Regions from separate parts of the Microbacterium sp. LWS13-1.2 genome, predicted to be linked through region 3. Evidence: predicted binding sites of a transcription regulator. Region 3 holds the regulator's gene; each other region holds the start of a gene.
The links. Region 3 encodes LexA, which represses DNA repair genes until DNA is damaged. Its sites were predicted from a motif close to TCGAACANNTGTTCGA; they were not measured.
Positions count from the first base shown of each region.

Region 1: the regulator LexA is predicted to act here: its motif matches at 4,366-4,381, upstream of MRBLWS13_RS13520 (intein-containing Rv2578c family radical SAM protein).
Region 2: the regulator LexA is predicted to act here: its motif matches at 2,043-2,058, upstream of MRBLWS13_RS05760 (DUF222 domain-containing protein).

Region 1 is NZ_CP151632.1:2,873,582-2,880,189, forward strand. It holds gene MRBLWS13_RS13505 (DEAD/DEAH box helicase) at 1-421, shown strand, start outside; gene MRBLWS13_RS13510 (TetR/AcrR family transcriptional regulator) at 475-1,137, opposite strand; gene MRBLWS13_RS13515 (alpha/beta fold hydrolase) at 1,208-2,167, shown strand; gene MRBLWS13_RS13520 (intein-containing Rv2578c family radical SAM protein) at 2,189-4,357, opposite strand; gene MRBLWS13_RS13525 (M15 family metallopeptidase) at 4,477-5,811, shown strand; gene MRBLWS13_RS13530 (acyl-CoA dehydrogenase family protein) at 6,017-6,608, shown strand, end outside.
Region 2 is NZ_CP151632.1:1,190,354-1,196,961, reverse strand. It holds gene MRBLWS13_RS05770 (glutamyl-tRNA reductase) at 1-738, shown strand, start outside; gene MRBLWS13_RS05765 (MerR family transcriptional regulator) at 781-1,620, shown strand; gene MRBLWS13_RS05760 (DUF222 domain-containing protein) at 2,069-3,409, shown strand; gene MRBLWS13_RS05755 (ZIP family metal transporter) at 3,610-4,554, opposite strand; gene MRBLWS13_RS05750 (AMP-binding protein) at 4,660-6,252, opposite strand; gene MRBLWS13_RS05745 (Glu/Leu/Phe/Val dehydrogenase dimerization domain-containing protein) at 6,424-6,608, opposite strand, start outside.
Region 3 is NZ_CP151632.1:26,847-33,454, forward strand. It holds gene metE (5-methyltetrahydropteroyltriglutamate--homocysteine S-methyltransferase) at 1-1,479, shown strand, start outside; gene MRBLWS13_RS00140 (hypothetical protein) at 1,476-3,014, opposite strand; gene lexA (transcriptional repressor LexA) at 3,121-3,801, opposite strand; gene MRBLWS13_RS00150 (LysM peptidoglycan-binding domain-containing protein) at 4,185-4,529, shown strand; gene MRBLWS13_RS00155 (histidinol-phosphate transaminase) at 4,601-5,695, shown strand; gene hisB (imidazoleglycerol-phosphate dehydratase HisB) at 5,692-6,300, shown strand; gene hisH (imidazole glycerol phosphate synthase subunit HisH) at 6,297-6,608, shown strand, end outside.

The DNA of each region.
Region 1 (6,608 bases), 1.5 Mb from region 3:
GACGCTCGTGTTCACGCGCACGCGTGCGTTCGCCGAGATGCTCGCCGAGCAGTTCGACGAGGCCGGTATCCGCGCGCTGGCGCTGCACGGCGACCTGGACCAGGCCCGCCGTACCCGCAACCTCGAGAAGCTCACGTCGGGCCGCATCGACGTGCTCGTGGCGACGGATGTCGCTGCCCGCGGCATCCATGTCGATGACATCGATCTGGTGGTTCAGGCCGACGCGCCCGACGAGTACAAGACGTACCTGCACCGCTCCGGCCGCACCGGTCGGGCAGGCCGCGCGGGCACGGTCGTCACCCTCGTGACGCGGGCACGACGCGATCGCCTCGCCGACCTGCTGGAGCGCGCCGACATCGAGGCGCCGTTCGACGACGTTCGCCCCGGCGACGAGCTGCTGGAGGAACTCGCCGGTCGCTGACGCCCGGCGCGGCTCGCTCGGCGAGGGGACACGAGTCGTCGAGGTGACCGGGCTCAGGCCTCCGGAGCGGCGCCGATCGACGAGACGAGTTCGGGATCGGCGCCGAGCGCGGTGAGGCGTGCGCGCAGCGCGACCTCCGCGCGGCGGTACGGCTCGGCGCTCGAGTAGAGCAGCGAGCGGGTGTTCGCGGCCTCGAGGAACGACACCATCTCGAACGTGAGCTGCCGTGCGTCGTCGAGGAGGGGGAGCTCGCCGGCTGCCATCGCGTGCTCGATGCTCACGGTGAGGTAGTCCTCCCAGTCGCCGGACGCCGCGACGATCGCGTCGCGGACGACGCCGGGTCTGGCATCGAACTCGACGGAGGTCGCGGCGAAGAAGCACCCACCGCTGAAGACGCGGTCGCGCGAGTACGCCAGCCAGTCCGAGATCAGCGCGCACACGCGAACGAGACCGCGAGGCGTGCGCGCGCGAGCCGGCGCGACCACCCGATCGATGAACACCTCTCGCGCGGCGGCGACGACGGCGAGCTGCAGCTGTTCCTTGGAGCCGAACAGTGTCGCGATGCCGCTCTTGCTGTGCCCCGAGGCATCCGCGAGTCGCCCGATCGTCAGGCCGTCGAGTCCGTCGACGGTCGCGGTGTCGACCGCGTGCGCGAGCACCGAGCGCCGTGATTCATCGCCCCGGAGGCGACGGCGATCGACGGGTGCTTGTGCCATGGCGCCAGGTTACCGTACGATCGTTCGTATTCATAAGTACGATCGTTCGTATTCATCGGATCGGAGCATCATGAATCTCGCACTGACCGCCGCAGGGGTGACCATTCGAGGCGTCGCGGCCGTCTCGCCGGAGTGGGGAGCCAGCCTCGCGATGCCGCTGTTCGGCTCCGTGGCGAAGCCACGACCCGTCCGCCCCGACGACGAGGCGACGATGTGGCGCGCCCGCCGCCGCACCGTGCGGATCGCCGGCGTGGATCGCCGCGGCGTCGACATCGACACCTTTGAGTGGGGCGCTGGCACGCGCACCGTGCTGCTGTCGCACGGCTGGAACGGTCGCGCGAGCCAGTTCACGCCGCTCGTCCGCGAGCTCGTCGCCGGGGGCTGCCGAGTGGTCGCGTTCGACGCTCCCGCTCACGGCTCGTCGGCCGGCCGCCGCACCTACCTCGTCGATTGGCTCGACGTCTTCTCCGCACTTCAGCAGCGCTACGGCACCTTCGACGCGATGATCGGGCACTCGTTCGGCGGCCTCGCGACCCTCGTGGGGGTTGCCGGAGGAACGGATGCCGCGCGCGTCGTCACGATCGCCGCGCCGGCCGATGCCGACCTGCTGCTGAGCCAGTTCCAGAGCATGCTCCGCTATCCCGAGGCGGTAGCGACACGGATGAGCGCGCGCTTCGCGAGCCGCTACTTCCCGGGACAATCCGATCCTTTCGCGTGGCTGTCGAGCGTGCGGCGCCCGCTCCCCGCTGACGTGCCGCTGCTCGTCATCCACGACGAAGGCGACCGCATGGTGCCGTACGCCGAGGCCGGTCGGATCATGTCGGCGCACGCCGGCGCCCGACTGCTCGCGACGACCGGGCTCGGACACAATCGCATCCTCGTGGCGGATGCCGTGCTGGACGCCGTCCTCGAGCACGTCGAAGCGCCGTCCGCCGCCCGCACGTCGCCCGTTCCGTCCGGTGCGCGTACAGCCGCGGTCATGCCGGCAGCCGCGCCCGACGAACTGATCACGGCATCCGTCGCCGCGTAGCGCGCGAAGCTCTGTGACTGGTCAGAACAGGCGAGCCGACGCCTCCGGGCCGGGAGTGCCGCGCGCAGGTGCCGCGCGCAGCGAGGCGGCCGCCGCGCGTCCTCGCGACGTCGTGACGATCGGCGGGGCGCTGCGCGCGTCCGCGCGATCGGCCAGGCCTGAGACCGGTGCGCCGCGCGGACTCTCGTCTTCGGCGCTCCCGTCGAGACCATGCACCCGAAGCAGGGGGCGCACGCGCTTGGCGAGCCAGGTGCGATAGGCCTTCGGAGCCGTGCTCGTCGCGCCCGGATACAGCCCTCGGTAGGACGACACGAGCTCGGGATGCCGCTCCGCGAGCCACTGCAGGAACCATTGCTTGGCGCCGGGGCGCAGGTGCAGCGCGCCGTAGACGACGCGGACGGCGCCGGCCTCCTTGATGCGGGTGAGTGCGTGATCGATCGCGGCTATGGAATCGGTGAGGTGCGGGATGATCGGCATCAGGAACACGGTGACGCGGAAGCCCGCCTCGGTCGCCGCCCGCACGGTCTCCAGCCGGGCGGTCGCGTTCGGCGTGCCGGGCTCGATGAGGTGCTGCAGCTCATCGTCGAACACCGCGATCGACATCGCGAGGGTGACGTGCACGTCGGCGGCGGCATCCTTCAGCATGGGGAGGTCGCGCCGCAGCAGCGTGCCCTTCGTGAGGATCGAGAACGGCGTCCCCGACTCCGTGAGGGCCGAGACGATCCCGGGCATCAGCTTGTACCGCCCCTCGGCACGCTGATACGGATCGGTGTTGGTGCCGAGCATCACGGGATCGCGCTGCCAGTTGCCGCGTCGCAGCTCTTTCTGCAGCACCTCCGCGACGTTCACCTTGACCACGACCTGGGTGTCGAAGTCCCGCCCCGCGTCGAGCTCGAGGTACTCGTGCGTCCCCCGGGCGAAGCAGTTGTGACTGATGACGCCGTTCGCGACGAAGTCCCCCGTCGACGTGGTGATGTCGACCATGTCGACGGTTTCACCGAGATCTTCGATCGAAACGACGCGAAGAGGGGCGTCCGATTTCACGGTGTCTCCGACGAGGTTCAGCTTGCGCGTGATCGCAGGCCGCGTGAGCTCGAGGAAGCGTCGGCGAGCGGGGAGGCCGCCCAGGAGGCAGATGTCGCGCACGCCATTCGGCCGCAGAGGTTCCTCCACGAACGCGAAATCGTGCCGCCGCAACGCGCCGGCGATCTCCGCGAGGATCCGCTCATCGGAATTGGAGATGCGCAGTATGCCGCGACTGCAGCTCCCTTCCGCGTCGAAGATGCCCGCAAGAAAGCCGCGCGACCACTCTGACGACGGTGAGTCCGGCCAGCCGATCAACTCGGTGATGGCATCGAAGTCGGCCGCTCGGGAGGTGAAGATCGCGTTCACCTCCCGCCGGTGAACCGTCGCAGCGGTGAACATCCGCAGCGTGGTCTTCACTCCGGCAGCCTCCAGGAAGCCACGCGACCGATCCAGCGCCTCCCCGTCGGCGAGGGCCAGGCGGAACCGGCTCGCAACGTAGGAGCCTCTGCCGGTCGACCGTGGGTACGACCTTCTCAGTATCATCGCGTCGCCGCGGATCATTCCGCTGAGGTAGCCCGTGCGATACGCGCCGGTCTCAGTGGAATCCGCGACGACCCCGCCGGTGCCGAAGCCCATGAGCTTGTTGTTCGTCGTCAGGAACGGTCGCTGCGGTGCGCCGGCAGGTGCCGGACGGACGTACTTCCAACCGCGCTCGGTCAGGAACCGGTGGTCACCGCTCGCGACCAGCTCGGTGCCGTCGGCGAGCGTCACGCGGTAAGCACGCTTGCGGGTGCTCCACTGCGCCGAGACGGTCGCGCGCACATATCGTCGATATGCGCCCTCCCGCCGCGTGCCGATCACCTCATCGCCGGCGCACACGTCGCCGATGCGCTTGCTGAGGCCGTCGCCCATGAGGACCAGCGTGTCGGGATCCAGGCAGTAGACACATGCATGACTGCAGCCGCGGTAGGGGTTCACGGTCCAGTCGAAGGGCATGGCCGAGGCGCTCGGCACGTGGTTGAGCGCCGACTTGCAGAGCACCTCGTGGAAGGTGACGCCGGCGAACTCGGGAGTGGTCACCGAGCGCACCAGACCGTTCAGCTGCTCGAGGCCAGGCAGGGCCGCGGCATCCGCCACACCCAGTTCCTGTCCCTGCCATCGCATGAATCCATGAGAACAAAGCTTCGAACTTAAGTCAAGGCAGTGATAGCTTCGAGTAGAACATCGGCGGAGGGATGCCGCCTTGCTGGCCAAATCGCGCCGTCGCGACCAGAATGGCAGGCGTGACGGAGCCTGGCCGGCTCGCTACCCCCCGAGCCGCCCCCGAGACTCGTCGTGCCGCCCGAGCGATGCGCGAGGAGGCCGAACGGCGCGCCCGCGCGGCCGAGACCCAGCCCCCCACCGACGCGTTCGTGGCCTTCGAGCTGCCCAGCGAGGAGTTCGTGCCGGCGTCGGTCTCGGATGCCGCGCCGGCGGCACTGCCGCCTGACCTCCTCCCCGTCGCACCCGCGCCGGCCGCGGCGGGCACCGCGCCGCGGGGCGCATCGGCAGCGAGCGAAGTCCCGCCGCTGCCCCCGCGATCGCGCGCCCGTGCCGCCCGGCAGCACCGTCCCGCCCCCAGTGAGCGCCGGGCGGCCCGCGCTGCAGAGCTGCTCTCGGTCCACGAGGACGCACTGCCGATGCAGCACGCGCGTCCCCGCCGCGTCACCCGGCGGATCGCCGTCGTCGCCGGTCTCGCAACCGGCGCCGCGCTGCTGCTCGGCTCCGCAGCGATGACCGCCATGATGCTGCCCTCGGTCTCTCCGAGTGGCGCCGACGCTGCGCTGTCGATGACGGTGCAGCCTCAGCACGTCGACCAGCTTCCCGTGCCGCAGGTCGAGCAGTCGCCGCCCGCCGCCGACATCTGCGCGCTGCCCGACGTGGTGGCGGCAGTGCAGGCCGGCGATGACGAGGCCGCGATCGTCGCCGCAGGCGGAGGCGAAGCGTTCCGAGCCGCTGTCGTGGAGGGCCGCGCCCCCTGCGTGAACCTGGGCGACTCTGCGCGCACGTGGACCGTGGTCGACAAGATCCGGCCGACGAGCCCGATCGACTACCGCCCGAGCGGACTGGTGCTGCCCGACGGGGTGCGCAACGTCGAGGGCGGCGCCCTGCGCTCGGATGCGGCAACCGCTCTCGCGTCGCTGGTCACCGGCGCGCGCTCGGCGGGAGTCGGCGAGATCGCGCTCGAGAGCGGGTTCCGGTCGTATCAGACTCAGCAGCAGACGTACGGACGCCACTTCGCCGAGCGTGGCGAGCGGGCCGACCAGGTCAGCGCCCGCCCCGGTTACAGCGAGCACCAGCTGGGGCTCGCCGCAGACGTCGTCGCGTGTGCCGGCGCCTGCGGCACGCTCGACGACCTCGCGGCGACGGCCCAGGGCCAGTGGATCGCCGACCACGCGTGGGAGCACGGCTGGATCGTGCGGTACGTCGAGGGCGCCACGCCGGTGACCGGCTACCTCCCTGAGCCCTGGCACCTCCGCTACATCGGACCGGAGCTGGCGAAGTCCTACCACGACGGCGGATGGACCTCGCTCGAGGAGTTCTTCGCGCTCGACCCCGCGCCCGCCTACCTCGGCTGACAGCCTCCGCCTCTCCAGCCACCGCGGCAGCGCCATGGCCGCGCGACGGGGTCAGTCGCCGGTCCGGCCGCGATGTGGCGCCCGGCTGCGGCATCCGCTCGGCTGAAACTGAGTACCATATGCGGTGAGATGCAATTCCAACTGGGGAACCATCTCCGCAGACTCGACCTCAGCGACGAGAAGACAGACGAGAGGAAGGCGCACCATGGAGCGCGACATCTACGACGAGGACCACGAGGCGTTCCGCGACGTCGTCAAGGAGTTCGTCAAGCGCTACGCGTCCGAGGAGAAGCGCAAGCAGTGGGAGGCCGACGGCGAGATCGACCGCGCCACCATGCTCGCCGCCGGCGAGGCCGGTGTCATCGGCCTGTCGGTGCCCGAGGAGTTCGGCGGCGCCGGCATGCTGCAGGACTACCGCTTCCGCTCGATCGTGCTCGAGGAGACCATCGGCGCCGGTCAGGGTTCGCTCGCGGGCGCCCTGGGGATCCAGGACGACCTGGCGGTGCCGTACATCGTGCACATGGGCACGCAGGAGCAGAAGGAGAAGTGGCTGCCGGGCATGGCGACCGGCGAGATCCTCGGCGCTCTCGCGATGACCGAGCCGGGTGCCGGCTCGGACCTCCGCGGCATCAAGACCACCGCGAAGAAGGTCGACGGCGGCTACATCGTCAACGGCGCCAAGACGTTCATCTCGTCGGGCAAGACCGCCGACATCATCGTGACCTTCGTCAAGACGGGAGAGGGCAACCGCCCCGATGCGTTCAGCCTGCTGATCCTCGAGGACGGCATGGAGGGCT
Region 2 (6,608 bases), 1.2 Mb from region 3:
CTCGAGCTCGCCTCCAGCCGCGTCTCCGACTGGGCCGCCGCCCGCGTTGTGCTCGTCGGCACGGGACGCTACGCCGCCCGCACCGTCGACGCACTGCGCGCCCGCGGCGCCGGCGACATCCACGTCTTCTCCCCGTCGGGTCGTGCGCAGGCGTTCGCGACGCAGCACGGGCTCATCCCGGTGTCGGACTTCGCCGCCGCCGCCGCCGAGGCGAACGTCGTCATCACCTGCACCGCCGACGCCGTGGTGCACGCCGATGCCTTCGTGCCCGGACACCGGCTGCTCGTGATCGACCTCGGTCTTCCGCGCAATGTCGACCCCGCCGTGGGCGCCGTCGAGGCGGTCGAGCTGCTGGACCTCGAGACCATCCGCCTGCACGCGCCGCTGCAGGAGTTCAGCGCGCACGCCGACGCGCGGGCGATCGTCGGGGATGCGGCGACCGAGTTCCACGCCGACCGCCTTGCCGGGCCGGCGATCACGACCCTGCGCACAGAGGTGCTGGGCATCGTCGAGCAGGAGATCGCCCGCGCGCGCGCACGCGGCGCCGGCGACGACACCGAGGCTGCGTTGCGCCACCTCGCCGGGGTGCTGCTGCACCGTCCGTCGGTCCGCATCCGCGAACTCGCGGTCGAGGGCCGCCTCGACGAGGTCACCGCGGCGCTCGAGACCCTCCACGGACTCGCGGTCGACGACGACAGCGGTCAGGCCGACGGCCAGGCCTGGTCGGCATCGGCCTGATCCGCCGTTCCGGTTGACCCTCACGCTGTGTCAGGGTCGAGCATGGGCTCCACCATGTACACCATCGGAGAGTTCGCCGCCTTCGGGCGCGTGAGCGTGCGGATGCTGCGGCACTATGACGCGATCGGGCTGCTTCAGCCCGCGCGGGTCGACGACCGCAGCGGCTACCGGTATTACGAGACGGGGCAGCTCCGCGACCTGCTGCGCATCGTCGAGCTGCGTCAGCTGGGCTGCGGGCTGGACGACATCGCAGTCGTGCTCGGGGCCGACGACGAGCGGGGGGCGCTGCTCCCGCTCCTCGTCCGCCGCGGCGCCGAGCTCGAGGCATCCGTCGCCGTCGACACCGCACGGATCGCCCTGATCGGCGAGCGCCTCCGCGCTTTGGAAGGAGACGTGGACGCCATGTCCGCACCCATCGAATACCGCCCCATCGACCCTGTCACCGTCTACGCCGTCGAGGGGCGCGCGCCGGGCGCGGGCCCCGAGAACGTGTCGCCGGTCATCGACCCGCTGCTGGGGTGCCTGACCGCTGCCCTCCGTGCCGCGGGTCGCGATCTGATCGAGCCCGGCATCTTCTGGTACGAAGACGTCGAGGGCTCGGAGGAGCTCGGCGTGCACGTCTCGTTCACCGCCGACGACGTGCCGCAGCCGGGGGAGGGCTACGACGTCGTGGAGCTCCCCGCCGTGCCGCTCGCCGCGGTCGTCACGCACCGCGGAGACATGCCCAGCATCGGCGAGTCGTACAGTCTCTTGATGACCGGCCTCATCGACGACGGCTACCGCATGGTCGGCCCGTGCCGCGAGGTCTATCTCGTCGCCGAGCCCGATATCCCTCAGTCGGACTGGATCACCGAACTGCAGGTTCCCGTAGAGAGGGATTGACGCAAACGTCGCGCTGCCGGGCACCATCTTCGCGACGACCGAACGCCGGCGAGCGCGCGACGGCCCCGTCGCCGTGAGTGCAGCCATGACCGCCCCACGGTGACCGCTGAGCGGATGCTGCGTCCGCGCGCTGCAGGGACGCACCGGCGCCGCCGCGAACGACCTGGTCGACCTGCCGCAGACGCTCGCATCGATCATCGGCGCCGGTCTGCTCGTCGTCGTCGGGCGAACGTCGGTGTCCTTTCGGCGTGAACCAGAACGACACACACGAGTTCGGGGGCAGCTCGTCGATGACCGGGAGTCGTCGCGGATGGCTGTCATGCCCGAAGCGGCCGAGCGGGATCCATTGTCACTCCCGCGCATGGACCGCCGTCCGAGGCCCCTGTCGCGCCGAAGTCCGACTCAAATGATCGTTGCGTGAATCGAAACTATGTTCTAAACTGGAGTCGTGACTCACCCTCCGTTGTCAGCACCCCGCATAGTGGCGGCGCGCTGGGAGGACGACGTCGACGACTTCATCCCTCCGGTGCCGGACGCTGTGGACCTGGTGCTGGAGACCGCGACCATGCTGTCGGTTTTCGCCGCGGAGCGACTTCGCCGGATCGAGGCGCTGCGTCGCGAAGAACTCGCGCTCATCGTCGGTCTTGGTAGCGGTGCGATCGACGTGGCGGAGCGCTCCATCCGACTCGAGCTGTCGGCCGCCATGCGCATCACCGAGTACGCGGCGGGTCGTCTGCTTCTGCAGGCCGATGCCCTGGTGAACCGCTACTCCGGCGCGTTGGATGCTCTCGGCCAGGCGCGGATCACGGAGAAGCACGCTGAGATCCTCGTCGACCTCCTGGACCAGGTGATGCCGGAGCTGCGTGCCGACATCGTGGACCGCGCGGTGGCGTTGGCCGAGGCAGAACCGGTCGGGACGTTCCGGCGTCGTCTGCGCGATCTGATCGCGCGGGTCGAGACCAAGACGCTCGAGGAGCGATACGCGTCAGCGGTCGCCGGTCGGTGTATCGCGGTCGAAGCCGGCACTGACGGTATGGGCCTTCTGCTCCTGCACGCGCCTCTCGTGGAGCTGCAGGCGATCGACGGCCGGGTCACGGCGATGGCGAAAGTGATCAAGACCACCGAGGGTGAGACGCGCACGCTGGACCAGATCCGCGCCGATGTGGTCTCCGACCTGCTCATCGACGGTACGACGACGCACCTTCCTGGCGCGGCGTCCGGTATCCGGGCGTCGGTGGTCGTGACGGTTCCGGCGCTGTCGCTTCTGGACGACAACGCGGGTGCGGCGGGAGACGCTCCGGTCGTCGAGGGCGTCGGACCGATCCCGCTCTCGCGCGCCCGCGAGCTGTGCGGCGGCGATGCGAAGTGGATGCGGGTGCTCACGCATCCGGAGACCGGCATGGTCCTCTCGGTGGGGCGTGCACAGTATTCGCCGCCACCGGCCCTGCGAAAGCTGGTGAAGTGGCGAGCCGATCGATGCATGGGACCGGGATGCGGCATGCCCGCCTCGCGATGCGAGGTCGACCACCAGATGGCATGGAGTCGCGACGACGGCGAAACGAGCCTCGACAACCTCGCGCCACTCTGCAAAGGCCATCACACCGTGAAGCATCACGGCGGCTGGGACGTGCAGCAGATCGATGGCAGCGGCGGGGCTGTCGAGTGGACCTCGCCCACCGGGCGGCGGTACGTCGTGGCGCCGGAGCGCAGGGTGCCCACCTTCACCGTCGCGGGCGGCGGACGTGAGCTCGCCGGCCATCCAGCGAGCGCCCACGGCGCGCCGTTCTGACCCCGAGCATGAGCTTCCGGTTCGGAGCGGCACGGCCTGGTCGGCCAAGCGGTTCGCCGATGGGGTTCGATGCGAATCGGGCCTCGCCCGTTTCGTCGTCCATCGGTCGGGGTCCACGCCCATCGGTCCTAACCGGCGTTCGGCGTCTCGGTGGTTGCCGGCGCTTCGACGACCATCGGTCCTTCCGGCGTCTCGCCGGGTCAGGCGAGCTCGTGGAGGAGGAAGGCGCCGAGGAACCCGATCGTCGCCCAGAGGCCCGTGAGCGCGTGCTGCTCGTCGAACGCCTCGGGAATCATCGTGTTGCAGACCATGGCCAGCAGGCCGCCGGCGGCGATCGTGGTGATCAGCGCGATGAGATCCGGGGACGCTGACTGGAACAGCATATAACCGGAAACCGATGCGACGACCGTCACCAGGGCGATCCCGAGCCACAGCAGCGCGACGAAACGGCCGTGACGGCCGCCGCGCTTCAGAGCCGCCGTCGACCCCAGGCCCTCGGGAATGTTGCTGATCGCGATCGCCGCGACGATGGGGATGCTGATCCCGCCCTGCAGAACCGACAACCCCATCACGATCGACTCCGGGATGCCGTCGATCAAGGCGCCGATGGCGATCACGACGCCCGCGCTGCCCGCGGCCCCGGCAGCGCGCCGCGCCACGATGTTCGCGGGCAGCTCGCTCAGGGATGCACCGCGCGAGGGCGCAGGGCTCACCGCGGGCGCGGCGGTCGCTCGCGCGCCGGTCGTCGCGTTGGCCGCTGTCGCGTCGGCTGTCGCGTCGCCCGCTGTCGCGTCGGCTGTCGCGTCGCCCCCTGTCGCGTCGTTCGTCTGCGGACGGCCTGCGGCACCGCCCTCTCCCGGAGAACCCGGCTTGTGCTTCCGGGGGCGGGAGACCAGCTGATCCGCGACGATGTAGAGGATCGCGCCGCCGAGGAATCCGACGGTCGTCGGGACCAGCCCGCCGTCGTCGGCGGCCTCCTCGACGAGTTCGAACGCGAGCGTCGAGATGAGCACCCCCGCGCCGAGCGCCATGATGCCTGCGACGAGGCGTTGCGGGATGTCGACGAACCAGGCGACCGCAGCACCGACGAGAAGCGTCCCACCCGCGATAAGACCGCTCAGCGCTGCAAGCCATACGCCATCCATGGCGCCAACCTAGTCACCGCGATCGTCGAACGAGCGAGGCGCGACGAACGCACGCCACGCGCTCGCCCAGCCGAAGAACGGAGAAGCAAAGAACCCCGGACCGACTCAGACGGTCGCGGCCTCCCGGGCTCGCAGGTCCTTGCGGAGGATCTTGCCGGAGCTCGACTTGGGGATCGCCTCGATGAACTCGACGCGACGGATCTTCTTGTGCGGGGCCACCTGCTCCGCGACGAACGCCATGACCTCGTCCTCGGTGAGCCCCGAGTCGGGCGCGGGCACGATGAAGGCCTTGGGAATCTCCTGCTTGTCCTCGTCCAGCACGCCGATGACCGCGGCATCCATCACCTTCGGGTGACTGAGAAGCAGTGCCTCGAGCTCGGCCGGGGCGATCTGGTAGCCCTTGTACTTGATGAGCTCCTTCACCCGATCGACGATCGAGAAGTATCCGCCGTCGTGGTACACCGCGATGTCGCCGGTGTGGAGGTAGCCGTCGGCATCGAGCGTCTCGGCCGTCGCCTCGGGCTGGTTGAGGTAGCCGAGCATCACGTTCGGTCCCTTGACCCAGAGCTCGCCGGGCTTCGTCACGCCGTCGGCGCCGACCTCGGTGATCTCCTCACCCGTCTCGGTGTCGATGAGCTTGTTGAGCGTGTTCGGCAGCATCACGCCGACCGAGCTCACCGGGATGTCGTAGCGATCGGTGGGCATCGCGTGCGAGACCGGGCTCAGCTCGCTCATGCCATACCCCTGCATCATGCGGGAGTTGATGCGACGACCCGCGGTCTCGGCTGTCTCGCCATCCAAGGGAGCGGCCCCCGAGAACACCGTGTGCACGCTCGAGATGTCGAACTGGTCGACGATCGGATGCTTGGCCAGCGCCACCGCGATCGGCGGCGCGATGTACAGGTAGGTGCACTGGAACTTCTGAATGTTCGTGAGGAACTCGACGAGGTCGAACTTCGGCATCGTCACGAGACTCGCCCGCTGACGCAGCGCGAGGTTGAGCAGCACCGTCATGCCATAGATGTGGAAGAACGGCAGCACCGCCAGCACGCGGTCGTTCTCACTGAGGTCGAGCGCCACGCGGCACTGCGCGACGTTCGCGACGAGGTTGCGATGCGAGAGCATCACGCCCTTCGGGATGCCGGTCGTGCCCGACGAGTAGGGCAGCACGGCGACATGCGTTGCGGGGTCGAACGACACCTCGGGAGCCGGCGCCCCCTCGGAGAGCAGTTGACGCAGGTTCGGGTGCCCCGCGGCGCCGTCGAGCACGATGACGCGCTCGTGCGGGATGCCGACCGCCTCGGCGGCGGTCGCGGCCTGGGGGAGCAGCGGGCTGACGGTGATGAGCCACGTCGCCCCGGCATCCCTCAGCTGCTTCTCGATCTCGCCCGCCGTATAGAGCGAGTTCACGGTCGTCACGGTCGCACCCGCACGCAGGATGCCGTGGAAGACCGTCGCGAACGCCGGGACGTTCGGGCACAACAGGCCGACGACCGTGTGGACCTCGACGCCACGGGCCGCGAGGGCGCCCGCGAACAGGTCGATCTGCCCGCGCAGAGCGCCGTACGTGGTCTCGGCGCCGGTGGCCGGATCGATGAGCGCGACGCGCCCCAGATCCTCGTCCGTCAGGCTCGCGAAGAGGTAGTCGTAGATGCTGAGCTCGGGGATCTCGACATCAGGTTGGGGGCTGGTGAACACCGGATCTCCTTTGATCGGGCGGCGTGAGTCGCCGTGGACGGGCCAGGGCCGCGCCGTGCGACCATCATGCCACCCCGACCGCGGATTCTGGGACGCGATTCCGCGAGGTGTGGAACGCAGTGTCAGCCCAGTCCACCCGGCCGCGCCGCAGCGGGCAGGGTGGAGCCGGTGTCAACGGGCGAGAGCGGGTTGACGGCCACCCGCGGCGAGCCGCTCGGCGGCCAGACCCTCGGCCGCCTCGAGCGGCGTGACCCCGCGAGATTCTGCTTCGTCGAAGATCCGGCGCACGGTGTCGCCGATCTGCCCGACACGCTCCATGATCTCGGTGCGGGTGCCGAGATGCTTCGCCTCGAGAT
Region 3 (6,608 bases):
CTGACCCGCGGCGCGGTGCCCGAGGCTGTGCCGGGCCTGGAGCGCAAGACGCTCGTGGGCGGGGTCGTCGACGGCCGCAACGTGTGGCGAGGCGATCTCGACGCCGCGTGGGAGCGGCTGCAGGCGCTGCACGCGCTCGGAGCGTCGGAGATCAGCGCGGGCACTTCGACCTCGCTGCAGCATGTGCCGCACGACGTCGAGGACGAGACGACGCTCGACCCGCGCCTGGTGACGTGGCTGGCTTTCGCCGACCAGAAGGTGGCGCAGGTGGCGAGCCTCGCGCGCGGACTGGTCAGTGGCCGTCCGGCCATCGCGGATGTGCTGGCCGAGGCATCCGCCGCGCTCGCGGATCGGCGCAGTGCGCCCGGCGTGCGCGACGGAGCGGTGCGGGAGCGGGCGTCGGTGCTCGGCGCGGACGACTTCACCCGCGGCGACTACGACGACCGCGTCGCGGCGCAGGAGGTCGAGCTCGCCCTCCCGGTCCTGCCGACGACCACGATCGGATCATTCCCCCAGACCGGCGACATCCGGCGCGCGCGTGCGCGGCACGGCCGCGGTGAGCTCAGCGCCGACGAGTACGAGAGCTTCCTGCGCGATGAGATCGCGCAGGTGGTGACGCTGCAGGAGGACATCGGGCTCGATGTTCTCGTGCACGGCGAGGCCGAGCGCAACGACATGGTGCAGTACTTCGCCGAGAACCTCGAGGGCTTCGCGGTCACCGAGAACGGCTGGGTGCAGTCGTATGGCTCGCGCGCGACCCGCCCGTCGATCCTGTGGGGCGACGTCGCGCGTCCCGAGGCGATCACCGTCGCGTGGTCCGCCTTCGCGCAGTCGCTGACCGACAAGCCGATGAAGGGGATGCTGACCGGTCCGGTGACGATCCTGGCGTGGTCGTTCGTCCGCGACGACCAGCCGCTGGGGGAGACGGCGAACCAGGTGGCGCTCGCCCTTCGCGACGAGATCGCCGACCTCGAAGGCGCCGGCATCCGCGTCATCCAGGTCGACGAGCCGGCGCTGCGCGAACTGCTGCCGCTCAAGCGCGCCGACCAGCCCGTCTACCTGGAGTGGTCGGTCGGCTCGTTCCGCCTCGCGACCGCCGGCGCTGCGCCGGCCACGCAGGTGCACACGCACCTCTGCTACTCGGAGTTCGACGTCGTGATCGACGCGATCGCGGCGCTGGACGCCGACGTGACCTCGATCGAGGCGGCCCGCAGCCGCGGCGAGGTGATCGGAGACATCGCGACGTCCGGCTTCGCCGCCGGCATCGGACCGGGCGTCTACGACATCCACTCGCCGCGCGTACCGTCGGTGGACGAGATCACTCAACTCCTCGACCGCACGGTCGCCGAGCTGCCGCTGCGCCGCGTCTGGGTCAATCCGGACTGCGGGCTGAAGACCCGCGGGTACGACGAGACCGTGGCGTCGCTGAAGAACCTCGTGGCGGCGACGCAGGCGGTGCGGGCGACCGTGCCGGCCTAGGAGCCCTTCTTCGATCCGGATGCCGCGGCCGCGTCGGTCGCGACATCCGTCTCGATCACGAGAGTGTCGGCGTCGGGGTCGGCGGGATCGCCGTCGACGATCACGACGGTGTCGGCCTCGCCGTCGACGGCAGGCGCCGACTCGGCGGCGCCTGCGGCAGATGCCGCCTCGTCGGCGAGTGCAGCGGCGGCCGCGGCCTCTTCGGGACGGCGCTGCAGCAGCTCGAACACCCACCAGACGATGAGCCACACGACGAGCACGAGGAACACCTCGCCGACCGAGAGCGGGCGCAGGAGCATCAGCCACACGATGGCCAGGGCGCCGAGCGCGATCCGCACGAGCACGCGCTGGGCGTAGAGCCACGCGCCGAACCGGCCCGTGTCGACACCGCGCTTGAGCAGGGCACCCCGCGCGCCGGCGTTGATGGAGGCGACGCCGCCACGCGCGGCGCGTGCGCCCCGCCAGCGGCCCGACATCCAGGCGATGACGGCGATCACCACGCCCAGCAGGGTGAGGACCACCGCGGTGTCGCGCATCGCCGATGTGATCTGTTCGTACATCGACGCGAGGGCGCCCGCCGGAACACCGAGGTTCGGCGCGCTGAGCGCGAGGATCGACCCGCCGATGCCCAGGCCCATCGCCAGCACGCCGGCGCCGAGCGCGATGCCGATGCCGGTGCCCAGACCGGCGGTGGACCGTCGCCGTGCGATGAGGATGCCGGCGAGGAAGAGCACCAGCGCGACGATCGGGGTCCACCAGCCCGCGGCGACCGCGAGGTTGTAGACGGTGCCGACGACGGTGAGCGCGTCGCTCTGCGCGACCACGATCGTCCTGTCGATGACCGGGATCGACTCGGCGAACCCGATCCCGCGGTCGACGAGCCGCTTCTTGACCTCTTCGATGATCGGCCCGAGCTGGATGCCGACCTCGCCGTTCTCGCCGATGACCACCGCACCCGAGGAGGTGCCGCCGGCGGCGACCGCCGCGAGCGATCGGTGGCTCGCGCGCAGCGCCGTCTCCCACACATCCGCGAAGGCGTCGGACTCCACCAGCCGGGTGACCGTGGTGTCGACGAGGTTCTGGAGGCCCTGGGCGGCGGGCGCGCGGAGCAGGTCGAGTGCGGCGAGAGCGCGCGGCGGCAGGTCGAGCTGCTGGATGCCGTCGAACAGGTCGTTGGTGAGGCCTTCGAGGTCGAGGGAGTCCTCGATGGCGACGGTCACCTGATCGGCGACCATCGCCTGCACCTGCGGGTCGTCGGCGAGCGGTGCGAACGTCTCGACGAATCGCGTCTCGTCGACGAGTTCGACGCGCGCCCAGGCGGCGACGATGGAGACCGGCACGAGGATCGTCGCGATGACGATGCACAGCGCCGACAGGAAGGCTCGCCAGCGGTTGCCGTGCGGCCTGTCCGTGGCCGCGGCCGTCACCGGTGGTGAGGGCCGCGTCTCGGCGCGCAGGCGGGCGTTCTCGGCTTCGAGGGCGTCGAGGCGCGCGCGGAGCGCGGCAGTCTCGTCTGCGGCGGTGAGGTCGGTCATTCCCCCCTTATAGCGCCTGCGGATGACGCACCGCCACCCACCTCGCGGTTCGGCGTCGAACTCCGGCCTCGAACGCGTCCGACACCGGGATCCGTCGGCGCGAGGTTCAGACGGCGCGCAGTACCGCGACGACCTTGCCGAGCACCGTGGCCTCGTCGCCCAGAATGGGCTCGAACGCGGAGTTGCGGGGGAGCAGCCACGTGTGGCCGTCGCGCTGACGGAACGTCTTGACCGTCGCCTCGCCGTCGAGCATCGCGGCGACGATCTCGCCGTTGTCCGCGGTGGCCTGCGACCGTACGACGACCCAGTCGCCGTCGCAGATGGCCGCGTCGATCATCGACTCGCCCGACACCTTCAGCATGAACAGGTCGCCCTTGCCGACGAGCTGGCGGGGGAGCGGGAAGATCTCCTCGACCTGCTGCTCGGCCGTGATGGGCACGCCGGCGGCGATGCGGCCGACGAGGGGCACCAGTGCGGCATCGCCCACGGAGGGCGAGGTGTCGGCGGGGCTCTCGGTCGCGGTGCCGGGCAGGTCGATCAGCACCTCCATCGCGCGGGTCTTGCCCGCGTCGCGACGCAGGTAGCCGCTCAGCTCGAGCTGGTTGAGCTGGTGGGTGACGCTGGAGAGCGACTTCAGGCCCACCGCGTCGCCGATCTCGCGCATGCTCGGCGGGTAGCCGTGCCGTGCGATCGACCGCTGGATCACCTCGAGGATCGCCAGCTGCTTGTCGCTGAGGCTCTTGCGCCGACGAGTCTGGGGCTTGTCTCGCCCGGCCGCGTCGCTCATCTTCCGGCTCCGTCCTGCGCTCGGCGGTGGAGCGCTGTTTCTTCGAATGTCGGAGGCCCGTGGTGGGGTTCTCGTATCGAAACCGTATCCGGATCGCGGGCATCTGGGGAACAACCCGGCCGCGTGTCGCGTTCGAGAGATCGCCGCCCGGATCCGGTATTGACATCCTACAGACTCGAAGATAGCTTCGGAAGAGAGGTTCGCATTCTCCACTCCCGGCCGAGTGGAGAATGCGAATCTCTCCCCATCAGGAGGAGCCCAGCATGACCGCGATCGACTTCACGGCATCCGTCCCGTCGCCGACGCGCGCCGCGCGTGTCGCGGCGCGGCGCGTGCACGGCACGGCACGGCAGCTCGCCGGGGGCACTCCGCAGCAGGCGTCCATGCGACCGGCGGCCGCGCCGTCGACGCGACTGCGCCTCACGATCCGTGGCCGGAGGGTGCTGGCCGCGATCGCCGCTCTGCCCGCCGTCATCGCGCTGAGCGCCGCTGTCATCGGCGGCGGCGCGGCTCTGGCCTCGCGTGACGCGGGCGCGCCCGCAGGTTCGTTCAGCACGGTGACCGTGGCTGACGGCGACTCGCTGTGGAGCATCGCGGAAGACATCGCCCCCGATCGCGATCCGCGCGACGTCGTCGATGAGCTCGTGCGACTGAACGCTCTCGACAGCGTCGTCGTGCAGGCCGGTCAGAGCATCGCGATCCCGGCAGCCTACGACAGCGGACGCTGAGCCGCTCCCGTCGGTCGGGTGACCGTCGCCCGGCGTCACGCGGCGGTCGAGCAGCACCGCACGCGCCTACCATGGGAGAGGTGAGTGCACGTCTCGAAGACCTCCCCATACGCGCCGATCTCCGCGGCCAGAAGCCGTACGGTGCCCCGCAGGCGCCGCTGCCGGTGGCCCTCAATGTCAACGAGAACACGCATCCCGTTCCGCCGGAGGTCGCCGACGACATCCTGGACTCGATCGCGCGGGCGCTCAGCGATGTGAACCGGTATCCCGACCGCGAGTTCACAGCCCTGCGCGAGGGCTTCGCCGGCTATCTCGGCCACGGCCTCACCCGCGACGAGATCTGGGCGGCCAACGGCTCGAACGAGGTGCTTCAGCACATCCTGCAGGCGTTCGCCGGACCGGGCCGCACGGCCTTCGGCTTCGCACCCACCTACTCGATGTATCCGCTGCTCACCCGCGGTACCGGTGCCGAGTGGATCTCGGGCACCCGCGCGGCCGACTACTCGATCGCGGCGGACGATGCCGCGGCCCAGGTGTCGGATGCCTCTCCCGACGTGGTGTTCCTGTGCTCGCCGAACAACCCCACCGGCACCCCGCTCGGACTCGACGTGGTGGAGGCCGTGTACGAGGCGACGGACGGCATCGTGATCGTCGACGAGGCGTACTTCGAGTTCGCGCCGCACGACGAGCGGTCCGCCCTGACGCTGCTGCCCGATCGCGAGCGGCTTGTCGTGTCGCGCACCATGAGCAAGGCGTTCGCGTTCGCGGGTGCGCGCGTGGGCTACATGGCGGCCGACCCGGCGCTCATCGATGCGCTCCGGCTGGTGCGCCTGCCGTATCACCTCAGCGCGCTCACGCAGGCGGCGGCGACCGCGGCGCTGCGGCACGCGCCCACGATGCTGGGCATGGTCGACGAGATCGTCGCGCAGCGCGACCGCATCTCGGCGACGGTCGAGGCGCTCGGCTACACGCCCCACGAGTCGTGGACGAACTTCGTGCTGTTCGGGGGAGTAGCCGACCCGGCGGCCACGTGGCATGCCCTCTACGACGAGGGGGTGCTCATCCGCGACGTCGGCATCCCGGCGCACCTGCGGGTCACGGCGGGCACCGACGAGGAGACGACCGCCTTCCTCGACGCCCTCGCCTCGGTAGGATCGGCGGCATGAGCGCCGCACCACGAACCGCCTCGCTGCGACGGGCGACGAGCGAGTCGACCGTCGAGCTCGAGCTCGATCTCGACGGCACGGGCCGCAGCCGCATCGACACGACGGTGCCGTTCTTCGACCACCTGCTCACGGCGTTCGCCAAGCACGCGCTCACCGATCTGACGGTGCGGGCCTCGGGCGACACCGACATCGACGCCCACCACACGGTGGAGGACATCTCGATCGTGCTGGGCCAGGCGATCCGCGAGGCCCTCGGCGACAAGTCCGGCATCTCGCGGTATGGCGACGCCCTCGTGCCCCTCGACGAGGCGCTCGCGCAGGCCGTCGTCGACATCAGCGGCCGCCCCTACCTCGTGCACACCGGCGAGCCTGCAGGCTTCGAGCACCACCTCATCGGCGGCCACTTCACGGGGTCCCTCGTGCGCCACACGTTCGAGGCCATCTCGTACAACGCCGCGCTCACGGTCCACGTGCGGGTGCTGTCGGGCCGCGACCCGCACCACATCGCCGAGGCCGAGTACAAGGCCTTCGCGCGCGCGTTCCGCCAGGCGAAGGCGCACGACCCGTTGGTGCACGGCATCCCGAGCACGAAGGGCGCCCTGTGAGCGAAAGCACGCCCTCCCGCGGCGAGCGGCCGCTCGTGGCCGTCCTCGACTACGGGTCGGGGAACGTGCACTCGGCCGTCAAGGCGCTGGTCGCGGCGGGCGCGGATGCACGACTGACGGCTGATCGTGGCCTGATCCGCGACGCCGACGGCCTCTTCGTGCCGGGTGTCGGCGCCTTCCGCGCTGTGGCGGAGGCGCTGCGCGCCAGCCGCGGTGACGAGCTCATCGAGCGTCGCCTCGCCGGCGGACGCCCGGTGCTCGGGGTCTGCGTCGGCATGCAGATCTTCTTCGAGCGCGGCGTCGAGCGC